Regions from separate parts of the Azospirillum sp. 11R-A genome, predicted to be linked through region 2. Evidence: predicted binding sites of a transcription regulator. Region 2 holds the regulator's gene; the other holds the start of a gene.
The links. Region 2 encodes LexA, which represses DNA repair genes until DNA is damaged. Its sites were predicted from a motif close to ATGTTCTANTTTGGTTC; they were not measured.
Positions count from the first base shown of each region.

Region 1: a site for LexA is predicted at 2,574-2,590, ahead of recA (recombinase RecA). Genes of this name have one in related genera too.

Region 1 covers NZ_JBCEBL010000005.1:144,057-149,869, forward strand. Annotated here, with positions in the region: gene VH569_RS09945 (glycosyltransferase family 2 protein) at 1-694, shown strand, start outside; gene VH569_RS09950 (hypothetical protein) at 783-1,349, shown strand; gene recA (recombinase RecA) at 1,441-2,520, opposite strand; gene VH569_RS09960 (ATP-binding protein) at 2,695-5,241, opposite strand; gene flhB (flagellar biosynthesis protein FlhB) at 5,389-5,813, opposite strand, start outside.
Region 2 covers NZ_JBCEBL010000010.1:2,009-7,821, forward strand. Annotated here, with positions in the region: gene gltX (glutamate--tRNA ligase) at 1-462, opposite strand, end outside; gene VH569_RS15290 (ComEC/Rec2 family competence protein) at 619-2,772, shown strand; gene lexA (transcriptional repressor LexA) at 2,846-3,571, opposite strand; gene glp (gephyrin-like molybdotransferase Glp) at 3,783-5,012, opposite strand; gene moaC (cyclic pyranopterin monophosphate synthase MoaC) at 5,017-5,508, opposite strand; gene VH569_RS15310 (GNAT family N-acetyltransferase) at 5,505-5,813, opposite strand, start outside.

The sequences.
Region 1 (5,813 bases), on a different contig from region 2:
GCAGCGCTTCCGCTGGGCCTACGGTGCGGTGCAGATCCTGAAGCATCATTGGCGCCAACTGTCGCCCGGCGCCAAGGAGCTGACCGCCGGCCAGAAATACCACTTCATCACCGGCTGGCTGCCCTGGTTCGCCGACGCCGCCCACATGGTGTTCGGCATCGCCGGCATCCTGTGGTCCATCGGGCTGATGGCCTTCCCGAAATATTTCGAGTTCCCGCCCAACGTCTTCATGATCCCGACGCTCAGCGTCTTCGCCTTCAAGGTCGGCGCCTCGCTCTGGCTCTACGAGGCGCGGGTGAAGTGCGGCTTCTGGGACAAGGTCGGCGCTGCCGTGGCCGGCATGGCGCTGACCCACACGGTCGGCCGCGCCATGTGGCTCGGCATGTTCACCTCCGGCCGTCCCTTCGTCCGCACGCCGAAGTGCGAGAACCAGCCGGCGCTGATGCAGGCCTTCCTGATGGCGCGGGAGGAACTGGTGCTGCTGGTGTCGCTGTGGGGCGCCGCGCTCGCCATCGTCATGGTCTTCGGCCACGAGAACCGAGACGCCTTCATGTGGTCGGGCCTGCTGGTGGTGCAGTCGCTGCCCTATCTGGCCGCCTTCATCACCGCGCTGATCAACGTCTTCCCGACGCTGGGATTCGGCAGGAACAAGCCGCAACCGGCCGACAATGCGGTGGCCGGCGCCGGCGACTGATGGTCATAGGCCGGCGCTTCGGCTTGGAAGGAAGCGCCGGCTCTGCCAGACTTGATCGCTGACGGGGCGGTTCCCCGGGAGGCGGCACATGTCCGGCAATGTCCACGGTGTCGGCCCACCGGAATTCAGCGTCCGCACCACCGCGGGCGTCGAGCGGGCCGGCAGCGCCACCGACCGCAACCACCGCCGCAACCCGCGGCGGGAACAGCAGGAGCGTGAGCAGGAGCGGCGCGAGCAGAGCCCGCCGAACCCGCAGCGCCGCCGCCTCTACGACCTGCTGTTCGATGAGGTCGATCAGTTCGACGGGCTGGACGACCGGCAGCGCAGCCGGCTGAAGGACAGCCTCCGCAACCATCTGTCCCGAAGCACTCCTGCCAAGCCGAGCGCGGCGCCGTCGGTCCCCCATGACGAGGAGGCGCTGGCCGAGGCCCTGCTGAAGGACCCGGCGGCGCCGATCCCGGTCGATCCCGAACACATCGTCCAGGCCGTCACCGCGGCAGCGCCGGAGCAGGATGCGGAAACCGCCCGGATGGCCGAACAGCTGCGCGACTGCCTCTCCCGCAACACCGACCGGGCGCGCAAGGTGGCGGTCTACCTGCATCTGCTGCTGACGCTGGAGGGAGCGTTCCGGCCGCATATGGTGGTAGATGTGTAGGTGAGGGCATTCGCCAGCCGACACCCCAAAGCGAAAAGCCCCGCTTTCCTTTCGGAAGGCGGGGCTTTTCGTCACAGACGGCCGTTCGGCGTCACTCCGGCGTGGAGGCTTCGCCGTCGGTCTCCGGGGTGCCCATCATCGCATCGGCGACCAGACCGGCGTTGCCGCGGATCTTGGCCTCGATGGCGTCGGCCATCTCCGGGTTGTTGCGCAGATACGTCTTGGCGTTCTCGCGGCCCTGGCCGATGCGGGTGCCGTCATAGCTGAACCACGCCCCCGACTTGTCCACCACGCCGGCCTGGATGCCGAGGTCGAGCAGCTCGCCCACCTTCGACACGCCCTCGCCATACATGATGTCGAACTCGACCACGCGGAACGGCGGGGCCATCTTGTTCTTCACCACCTTGACGCGGGTCTGGTTGCCGACGACGGCGTCGCGGTCCTTGATCGCGCCGATGCGGCGGATGTCGAGACGGACCGAGGCGTAGAACTTCAGCGCGTTGCCGCCGGTCGTCGTCTCCGGATTGCCGAACATCACGCCGATCTTCAGGCGGATCTGGTTGATGAAGATGACGAGGCAGTTCGACTTGGAGATCGAGCCGGTCAGCTTGCGCAGCGCCTGGCTCATCAGGCGGGCATGCAGGCCGACATGGCTGTCGCCCATCTCGCCTTCCAGTTCGGCGCGCGGCACCAGCGCCGCAACCGAGTCGACCACCAGCACGTCGATGGCGCCGGAGCGCACCAGCGTGTCGGCGATCTCCAGCGCCTGCTCGCCGGCATCGGGCTGGGAGATCAGCAGATCGTCGACCTTGACGCCGAGCTTGCGGGCATAGGACGGGTCGAGCGCATGCTCGGCGTCGATGAACGCACAGGTGCCGCCGGCCTTCTGGGCCTGGGCGATGGCGTGCAGCGCCAGCGTGGTCTTGCCCGAGCTTTCCGGGCCGTAGATTTCGATGATGCGGCCCTTCGGCAGGCCGCCGATGCCCAGCGCGATGTCGAGTCCCAGGGAGCCGGTGGAAATCACCTCCGTCTCGACCAAGCTCTCCTTGGCGCCGAGCTTCATGATCGAGCCCTTGCCGAACGCGCGTTCGATCTGGCTCAGGGCGGCATCGAGCGCCTTCTGCTTGTCCATGGAATCCTTCTCGACCAAACGAAGCTGTGCGGACGACATGCCCGGTACCCCTCTCTTAGAACACACGGTCAGCGCTCTTGCAACGAGGCTGAATGTACTCTCTTCGTTCTCGTTTGCAAGCGCCGATGTTGCCTGTGCGTTCCTATTTTACCGGGGTTGGCCGGGCTCTTTTTCGCGAACGAATTCGCTCCCCCGCCTGCCCGTCACCGCCCCCTAACGCCCGTCGCGGATGACCTCCTTCACCTTGGAAGCCAGCTGCTTCAGCGAGAAGGGCTTGGGCAGGAAATGGGCGACTTCGACGCCGTCGATCTCGCCCAGCCGGTCCTCGGCATAGCCGGAGATGAAGATGACCCGCATCTCCGGGCGCAGCCTGCGGACATGGCGGGCCAGCGTCGGGCCGTCCATCTGCGGCATCACCACGTCGGTGATCAGCAGGTCGATGGAGGCGCCGTTGGTCTCGATCTGCTGCAAGGCCGCCTCGCCGTTCTTGGCCTCCAGCACCTGATAGCCCTTGTTGCGCAGCGCGCGGGCGGAGAAGACGCGCACCGCGTCCTCGTCCTCCACCAGCAGGATGATGCCGGTGCCGGTCAGGTCGCTGCCGCGCCGCTCGCGCGGCTCCGCCGTATCGACCGGGCGCAGCTCGCCCTGGTGGTGAGGCAGCAGGATGGTGAAGGTCGTTCCCTCCCCCACCGCCGAATCGACCAGCACGAATCCGCCGGTCTGCCGCACGATGCCGTAGACCGTCGACAGGCCGAGCCCGGTGCCCGATCCGACCTCCTTGGTCGTATAGAAGGGCTCGAAGATGCGCTGGAGATTCTCCCGCGCGATGCCACAGCCGGTGTCGATCACCTCGATGGAGACGTAGCTGCCGGCCGGCACCGTCTCGTGCTCCCGCCGTTCCGGCTGGCTGACGACGTAGTTGGTGGTGTTGACGATCAGCTTGCCGCCGCCGGCCATGGCGTCGCGGGCATTGACCACCAGATTGATGATGACCTGCTCCAGCTGGTTCTGGTCGACCTTGACCAGACCCAGGTCGCGGCCGTGGATCATTTTCAGTTCGATGTTCTCGCCGATCAGCCGGCGCAGCAGGTTCGCCAGCTCCGCCAGCACGTCGGTCACATTGATGACGCGCGGCTGCAGGGTCTGCTGGCGCGAGAAGGCCAGCAGCTGCCGCACGAGGTTGGCGGCGCGGTTGGCGTTCTGCTTGATCTGCATGATGTCGCTGAAGGACTGGTCGCCCGGCTTGTGCCGCAGCAGCAGCAGGTCGCAGAAGCCGATCATCGCCGTCAGCAGGTTATTGAAGTCGTGCGCCACGCCGCCGGCCAGCTGGCCGACCGCCTGCATCTTCTGCGACTGGGCGAACTGGGCCTCCAGGCTCTTGCGCTCGGTCATGTCGATGAAGTGCAGGATCAGGCCCACCCCATCTCCCCTGGCGCCATCCCCCCTGGCGCCATCCGCACGGCCATCCGTGCGCACCGGGTTGGCGAGGCGCCGGGCATAGAGCTGGGCGGTCAGCTCGCGCCCGCCGGACAGCCGGACCTCCAGCGGGTGGGCCGGGTCGGCGCCGCCCTGCACCGCCCGCAGCCGGGCGATCACCGCCTCGCGCTCCGCCGGAACGATCAGGTCGGCCATCGGGCGGTTGATGACGCTGCCGGTCTCGCTGCCGATCAGCGCCAGGAAGGCCTCGTTGCATTCGGTCAGCTGCCCGGTCTCGTCGACGAGCGCGATGCCGATGGGCGCATCCTCGAAGAAGCGCTGGAACCGCTGCTCGGACTGGCGCAGCGCCTCCTGCCACTCCCGTTCCGGGGACAGGTCGCGCACCACCGAGCGGGTGTGGATGGTGCCGTCGTCGGCATGCACCACGCTCTGCGCCACCGCGACCTGGAACCGCCGGCGGCCCAAACCCACCATGGTCAGTTCGCCGCGCTGCTCGCCGCCGCCATGGTCGAACAGGTCATAGGGGGCGGCGGAAACCGGAGGGGCCGCCAGGATGCCGTGCAGCCGCGCCTCGCCGTCGGTCAGGTCGCCGGGGGCCGCCTCCAGCCATTGCGCCAGGGTGGCGTTCACGAACAGGAAATGGCCGTTCTGATCGACCGAGAAGAAGCCGACCGGCGCATGCTCCATGAAGTCGGCGAGCTTGGCCTGCTCGCGCAGCATGACATGCTCCAGCTCTCGCCGGGCGGTGATGTCCTCGATCCGCCAGTGGACGGAGCCGGGGAAGCCGGCCACCGGCTGGCCCTGCACCTTGCGCCATTCCGGCGGGTGGCCGTCCAGCGCCGGGATCGCCAGCTCGGCCGAGGCGGCGCCCCCTGCCCTCACCCGTTCGCGCAGGCGGCGGAATTCGCGCGCGCTGTCGGGGTCGCCGGAGAATTGGCGGGCCAGGGCGTCCAGCGGCCGTTCGCCGCGGCGCCAGCCCGCCAGCTCGCGGAAGGCGGCGTTGACGAACACCACATCGTCCGTTCCGTCGCAGACCAGCTGTCCGGCCGGCATTCCTTCCAGCGCACCGCCGAGAAGCGCGCCGATGTGGGCCGACCGCCGCACCACCGACACGCTGCGGGCGATCAGCAGGACCACGCCCAAGGCCACCAGCGCCGCCCCCAGCCAGCCGACCGCGTCGCGCTCCAACAGCAACCCGGCGGCCAGCACCAGCAGTCCGGCCGGCGCCAGCGCATATTGGACCAGCATCAACACCCCGCCGGACGAAGCCTTGCGGTTCACTGCATTGCGCGCGCTGTCGGAAAGGGAAGTTGTGTCGTCCACCAATACTCCAAACCCCACACGGTCCGGCCGGGACATGCCCCGGTCCGCACTTGCCCGTCACACCACCTGCGATGGCCGGCCGATCCAACCGATCCCATCAACCATCACGGGGCCGGATCCGTTGCGCCCATATCGGTTGCACCCGGATCAGTTGCGCAGCGACCGCCCTTTCAGCTTGAAGACATAGGTGATGACTTCGGCGACCGCCCGATAATGCTCGGATGGCACTTCCGCGTCGATATCGCAAGCGGCATAGAGCGCACGGGCAAGGGGCGGGTTTTCTATGACCGGCACGTTGTTCGATTCGGCGATCTCGCGAATCTTGAAGGCGACCTGATCCACGCCCTTCGCCAGCACCATCGGCGCGCCCATCTGGGTCGGATCGTATTTCAGCGCAACCGCGAAGTGGGTCGGGTTGGTGACCACCACGTCGGCGTTCGGCACCGCGGCCATCATGCGCTTGCGCGCGCGTTCGAACCGGATCTGCCGAATGCGGCCCTTGACCACGGGGTCGCCTTCCTGCTGCTTGTGCTCGTCCTTCACCTCCTGCTTGGTCATCTTCATCTTCTTGT
Region 2 (5,813 bases):
GTTCAGGACGGTCTGGCCTTCCTGCGGCGCCTTCAGCCGGATCACCGGTGCCACGCCAGCGGGGGCATCGGACTCGGGACGGTCACGCCAGCGGCCATCGTAGCGCATCGGCTGGCCGGCGGCCTTCTGGGCGGCGCGCATCTCCTCCAGCTCTTCCGGGCTGCAATAGCAGCGATAGGCCTTGCCGGCGGCCAGCATCTGGTACGCAACCTCGGCATGGCGGTCCTTGCGCTCGAACTGGCTGACGGCGTCGCCGTCCCAGTCCAGACCCAGCCATTTCAGCCCGTCGATGATGGCGTCCACCGCCGCGTCGGTGGACCGTTGCCGGTCGGTGTCTTCGATCCGCAGCAGGAACTGACCGCCGGTGTTGCGGGCGTACAGCCAGTTGAACAGGGCGGTGCGGCCACCGCCGATGTGCAGAAAGCCGGTCGGCGACGGAGCGAAGCGGGTGACGACGGTCATCGGTCTCTCAATTTCCGGTTCGGCGCTGGTATGATGCGCCGGTGGTTCGACACCGTGGTTTAACACAGCCACCCGGCTTGGAGGCAATGCGATGCGCGCATGGACGGTCGTTGAGGGGCTCGCAGATGGCATCGCTGCGCCGGGAATCCGTTACCGGTGACGGCCGCCGGCTGGCCGGAGGAGGAAACCGACGGTCCCGCGACACTCGGCGGACGCTGGCGGCGACTGCTGGCGCGCATGGGCGGGCGACTCGTGGCGCTCGCGGAGGCGGAGGGTGAGCGCTGGGTGCTGTGGCTGCCCGTCGCCTTCGGGGCCGGTGTGTCGTTCTATTTCGGGCTGCGGCAGGAGCCCGACTGGTGGATCGGAGCGGCGGCGGTCGGCGGCTGTGCGGTGCTGGTGCTGGCGCTGCGGCGATGGTTCGCCATGGCCGGCGTGGCGATGGCGCTCCTGATGCTGGCGGCGGGGTTCCTGGTGGCGCAGGCGCACACCATCCGCATGGCGGCACCGGTGCTGAGCCGCAGCATCGCCGGTGCGACCGTCACCGGCCGGGTGATGGCGGTGGAGCGGCGGCCGGGCGCGGCACGAATCACCCTGCGGGAGGTGACCGTCAGCAAGCTGGCGCCGGAACGGACGCCGGCCGCCGTGCGCGTCCGCCTGTCTGACCGCTTCCCGGCACCGGCGCCCGGATCGGTGGTGCGGCTGCGGGCGACGCTGCTGCCGCCCCAGGCGCCGGCCGAACCCGGCGCCTTCGACTTCCAGCGGCGTGCGTGGTTCATGGGGCTGGGCGGCACGGGCTTCGCCACCGGTGCGCCGGAACTGGTCGAGGCGCCGCCGGTGACGGGGTGGAGCACGGTTGCCATCGCCTTCGAGAAGGCGCGCGGCGCGATTGCCGAGCGGGTGGCGGTTGCCATCGGCGATCCGGTGGAGGCAAGCGTCACCACGGCGCTGCTGAACGGCGAGGAGTTCGGCATCCCGGAAGCGACGATGGACGACTTCCGCAACAGCGGGCTGGCGCATCTGCTGTCGATCTCCGGCCTGCATGTCGGCATCGCCGCCGGCATTCTGTTCTATGTCGTGCGGGCGTTGCTGGCGGCGGTGCCCTACATCGCGTTGCGGTGGCCGATCAAGAAGATCGCGGCGCTGTTCGGCATCCTGTCGGCGCTCGCCTACACGCTGCTGGTCGGGGCGCCGCTGCCGACGGTGCGGTCGGTGCTGATGACCGGCATGGTGATGGGGGCGATCATGCTCGACCGCCACCCGTTGAGCATGCGGCTGGTCGCCTTCGCCGGGCTGGTCACCATGGCCATGGACCCGGAGGGCATGTTGGGGCCGAGCTTCCAGATGTCCTTCGCCGCGGTGGTGGCGCTGATCGCCGCGTTCGAGAAGGGCAGCGTCAGGCTGGCGGAGTGGCGGCGCGATGCCGGATGGATCGTGCGCGGGTTGTTCTATGTCGGCGGGATTCTGCTGACCAGCGTGGTGGCGACGCTGGCGACCTTGCCCTTTTCGCTCTTTCATTTTCAGCAGATCGCCTTCTATGGCGTGCTGTCGAACCTGATCGCCATTCCTATCACGTCCTTCTGGGTCATGCCGTGGAGCCTGATCGCCTACGCGCTGCTGCCCTTCGGACTGGAGGCACCGGCGCTGATCGCCATGAACTGGGGCGACCGGGCGGTGATCTGGACGGCGGAGTTCTTCGGTCGTCTCCCCTGGGCCTCGCTGACCGTGCCGGCGATGCCGGCGGAAGGGTTCGCGCTGCTGGTGATGGGGGGGATCTGGCTCTGCCTCTGGACGCGGTGGTGGCGTTGGCTGGGGATGCTGCCGGTCCTGGCGGGGCTGGCCTCGCCCATGCTGGCGGTGCGGCCGGATGTGCTGGTGGCCGGCGACGGGACAGTGATGGCGGTCAGGCTGCCGGATGGACGGCTCAGCGCGTCGGTCAAGGGCGGCGGGCGGATGACCGAAACCTGGAGGGAGCGCGATGGCGAGCGGTCGGTGGCCGATCCCTGGCCGGCCGACGGGGGATGGAGCGGGGGAGGGCGGTCGCTGGACTGCGATGCGCTTGGCTGCCTGTACCGGGTGCGTGGAAAGACGGTGGCCCTGCCGCGGCTGCCGGATGCGCTGGACGAGGACTGCGGGGCGGCCGATGCGGTGGTGACGGCGGAGGTGGCGCGGCGTTGCCGGGCGGACTTGGTGGTGGACCGCTGGACCCTGCGCCATGAAGGCGCGCATGCGCTGACGGTGACCGCCGAGCGGGTGACGGTGGAGACGGTGCGCGGGCTACGGGGAGATCGGCCCTGGACCGGAGGACAGTGAGAGGAGCTTGGACCTCGCCGATCCCATCCGCCGCGGGGACGGAGGAGGGGATCGGCGGTCGGGCAGGAAAAGCTCAGTACTTGCGCACGAGACCGACCAGCTTGCCCTGCACGCGGACGCGGTCGGCGCCGAAGATACGGGTCTCATAGGCGGCGTTGGCGGGTTCCAGCGCGATGGTGTTGCCCTTGCGGCGCAGGCGCTTCAGCGTCACTTCGCCCTCGTCCACCAGGGCGACGACAATCGTGCCGTTCTCCGCCGCATCGCAGCGCTGGATGACGATGGTGTCGTGGTCGAGAATGCCGGCCTCGATCATCGAGTCGCCGGAAACCTCCAGGGCGTAATGGTCGCCACCGGTCAGCATCGAGGCGGGAACGTCGACGAAGGCGCTGTTGTCGCGCAAGGCCTCGATCGGCGTACCGGCGGCGATCCGGCCATAGAGCGGGAGCTGCACCGTCTCGTTCGCGGCGGCCGGGGTCGGGGCGGGGGGAGCGGTATCGCGGCCGGCGAAGGCGAAATCGCCCTTGATGACGTTGGGTTGAAACTTCGGCTTGGAAGCCACGGTCCGGTTGCGGGAGGCATCGAGACCCTCGGGAAGGCGCAGCACCTCCAGCGCACGGGCCCGGTGGGGCAGGCGGCGGATGAACCCGCGTTCCTCGAGTCCGGTGATCAGGCGATGGATACCCGACTTGGACTTCAGGCCCAGGGCGTCCTTCATCTCGTCGAACGACGGCGAGACACCGCCCTGGCCAAGCCGTTCGTGGATGAACAGCAGCAATTCGTGCTGCTTGCGCGTGAGCATGGATGCCTCCCGGCTTCGGCCAGACTGAAGATGGAACAAAAACTAAACGTTGCTCCATGTTCTAGTTTGGTTCCTGCTGCGCGTCAAGCCCCCCATCGGCTTCTTTTAGAACTTGTGTGGAACATTTGGAACGCGGTGAAACAGTTTTCCGGGTGGTGTTCACCTGTTCCAGTCTTCGTCCAAGCGCCATGTCCTGGCGCTCTGTTCAAGTCTAAATGCTGAGTGCCCCATCCGTCAAAGGAAGCACGGTCACCATGGCGCCGGCCGGCTCCGGGTCGGCATGGGGCGGGCGGGGGATCAGGCAATCGGCCTGGGCGTACAGGGTGGTGATGGCGCTGTCCTGCCGGGCGAAGGGCGTGACGGTCAGGATACCGTCCGGGCCGGCGGCGAGCGTGGCGCGTAGATATTCCTCGCGCCGGTCGTTGGCCCTCAGCGCGCCGGTCAGGCGGGCGCGCAGTGGTAGGCGGTCGTCCTCCGGCGGCAGTCCCTGCAGCACGCGCAGGATCGGGCGGAGGAACAGGAGCGCGGTGACGCCGGTGGACACCGGGTTGCCGGGCAGGCCGAGCAACGGCACCGAACCGGCACGGCCGAACATCAGCGCCTTGCCCGGACGCATCGCCACCGTCTGCACCTCCAGCGCCACGCCGCGTTCGGCCAGCACATCGCGGACGAAATCGTAATCGCCATGCGCCGCCCCGCCGGTGGTGACCAGCAGGTCGCAGCCGGCAGCCCCCTTCGCCAGGGCCGCCACACTTTCCGGCGTGTCCCTGGCGACGCCCAGATTGTGGGCGAGCCCGCCCTGGGCGGTCACCAGGGCGCAGAGGCCGAGCGCATTGGTGCTGACGATCTGGCTCGGTCCCAGCGGGTCGCCGGGCAGGGCGATCTCGTCGCCGGTGGCGAGGACGGCGATGCGCGGCCGGCGATGGACCGACAGCCACGGCACATTGCCGCCGGCGGCCAGCGCGATGTCGCGCGCGGTCAGGCGCCGGCCCTTCGGCAGAAGCTCCTGACCGGCCGTGAAGTCGAAGCCGGCCTCGCGGACGAAGCGGCCGGCGGCCACGGCGCGGCCGATCCGCACGGTGGCGTCGTCGGCACTGCAATCCTCCTGCATCACCACGGCGTCGGCACCGTCGGGCAGGGGGGCGCCGGTGAAGATGCGCACCGCCTCGCCCCGGCCGACCCTGCCGGTGAAGGCATGGCCGGCGGCGGATTCGCCGATGCGGCGCAGCGGGACGGGGGCCTCGGCGGTCGCGGCGGCGATGTCGGCGGCACGCACGGCCCAGCCATCCATGGCGGCGGCGTGGAAAGGCGGCTGGGTCAGCCGGGCGACCACCGGTTCGGCCAGCACACGGCCGAGAGCGTCGGGCAGGGCGACCGTCTCCGCCGGGAGGGCGGCGAAGGCCGACAGGATGCGGGCACGCGCCTCGGCGACGGAGATCATGGCGTCAGGCTCCGGTGGAGGCGGACGCGCCCCACTCGCCGCTCTTGCCGCCGGCCTTGTGCAGCAGGCGCACGTCGGTGACGGTCATGCCGCGGTCCACCGCCTTGCACATGTCGTAGACGGTCAGTGCTGCGACGGTGACGGCGGTCAAGGCCTCCATCTCCACGCCGGTCTGGCCCTTCAGCTTGCAGGTCGCCGTCACGTCCACCGCGTTGCGGGCAGGGTCGCAGGACAGGTCGACCTTGACCGAGGTCAGCATCAGCGGGTGGCACAGCGGGATCAGGTCGGGCGTGCGTTTGGCCCCCATGATGCCGGCCAGCCTGGCGACCGACAGCACGTCGCCCTTCTTCACCCCGCCCTGCATGATGAGCGCCAGCGTTTCCGGCTGCATCAGCACGGTCGCCGCGGCGGTGGCGGTGCGTTCGGTGTCGGCCTTGTCGGAGACGTCGACCATCACCGCCTTACCCTCGGCGTCGAAATGGGTGAAGCCGGTCATCGCACGGTCTCCGTCAAAAGCTTTTCCATGAAGACGCTGACGCCATTGTCTTGGTAGCAGGCATAGGGGCCGCGGTCGGTGAATCCGGCCTTGCGGTAGAGCGCCAGCGCCTCGGGCTGATGGATTCCCGATTCGAGCAGCAGGGCGTTCAAGCCCTCCGCCCGCGCCAGATCTTCCAGCCGGCCGAGCAGACGGTCGCCGATGCGCTGTCCGCGGGCGGCAGGATCGACATACATCCGCTTGATCTCGCCATAGCCGGCCGGATCGACGCGGAGCGCCGCGCAGCCGACCGGAACGCTGTCCTT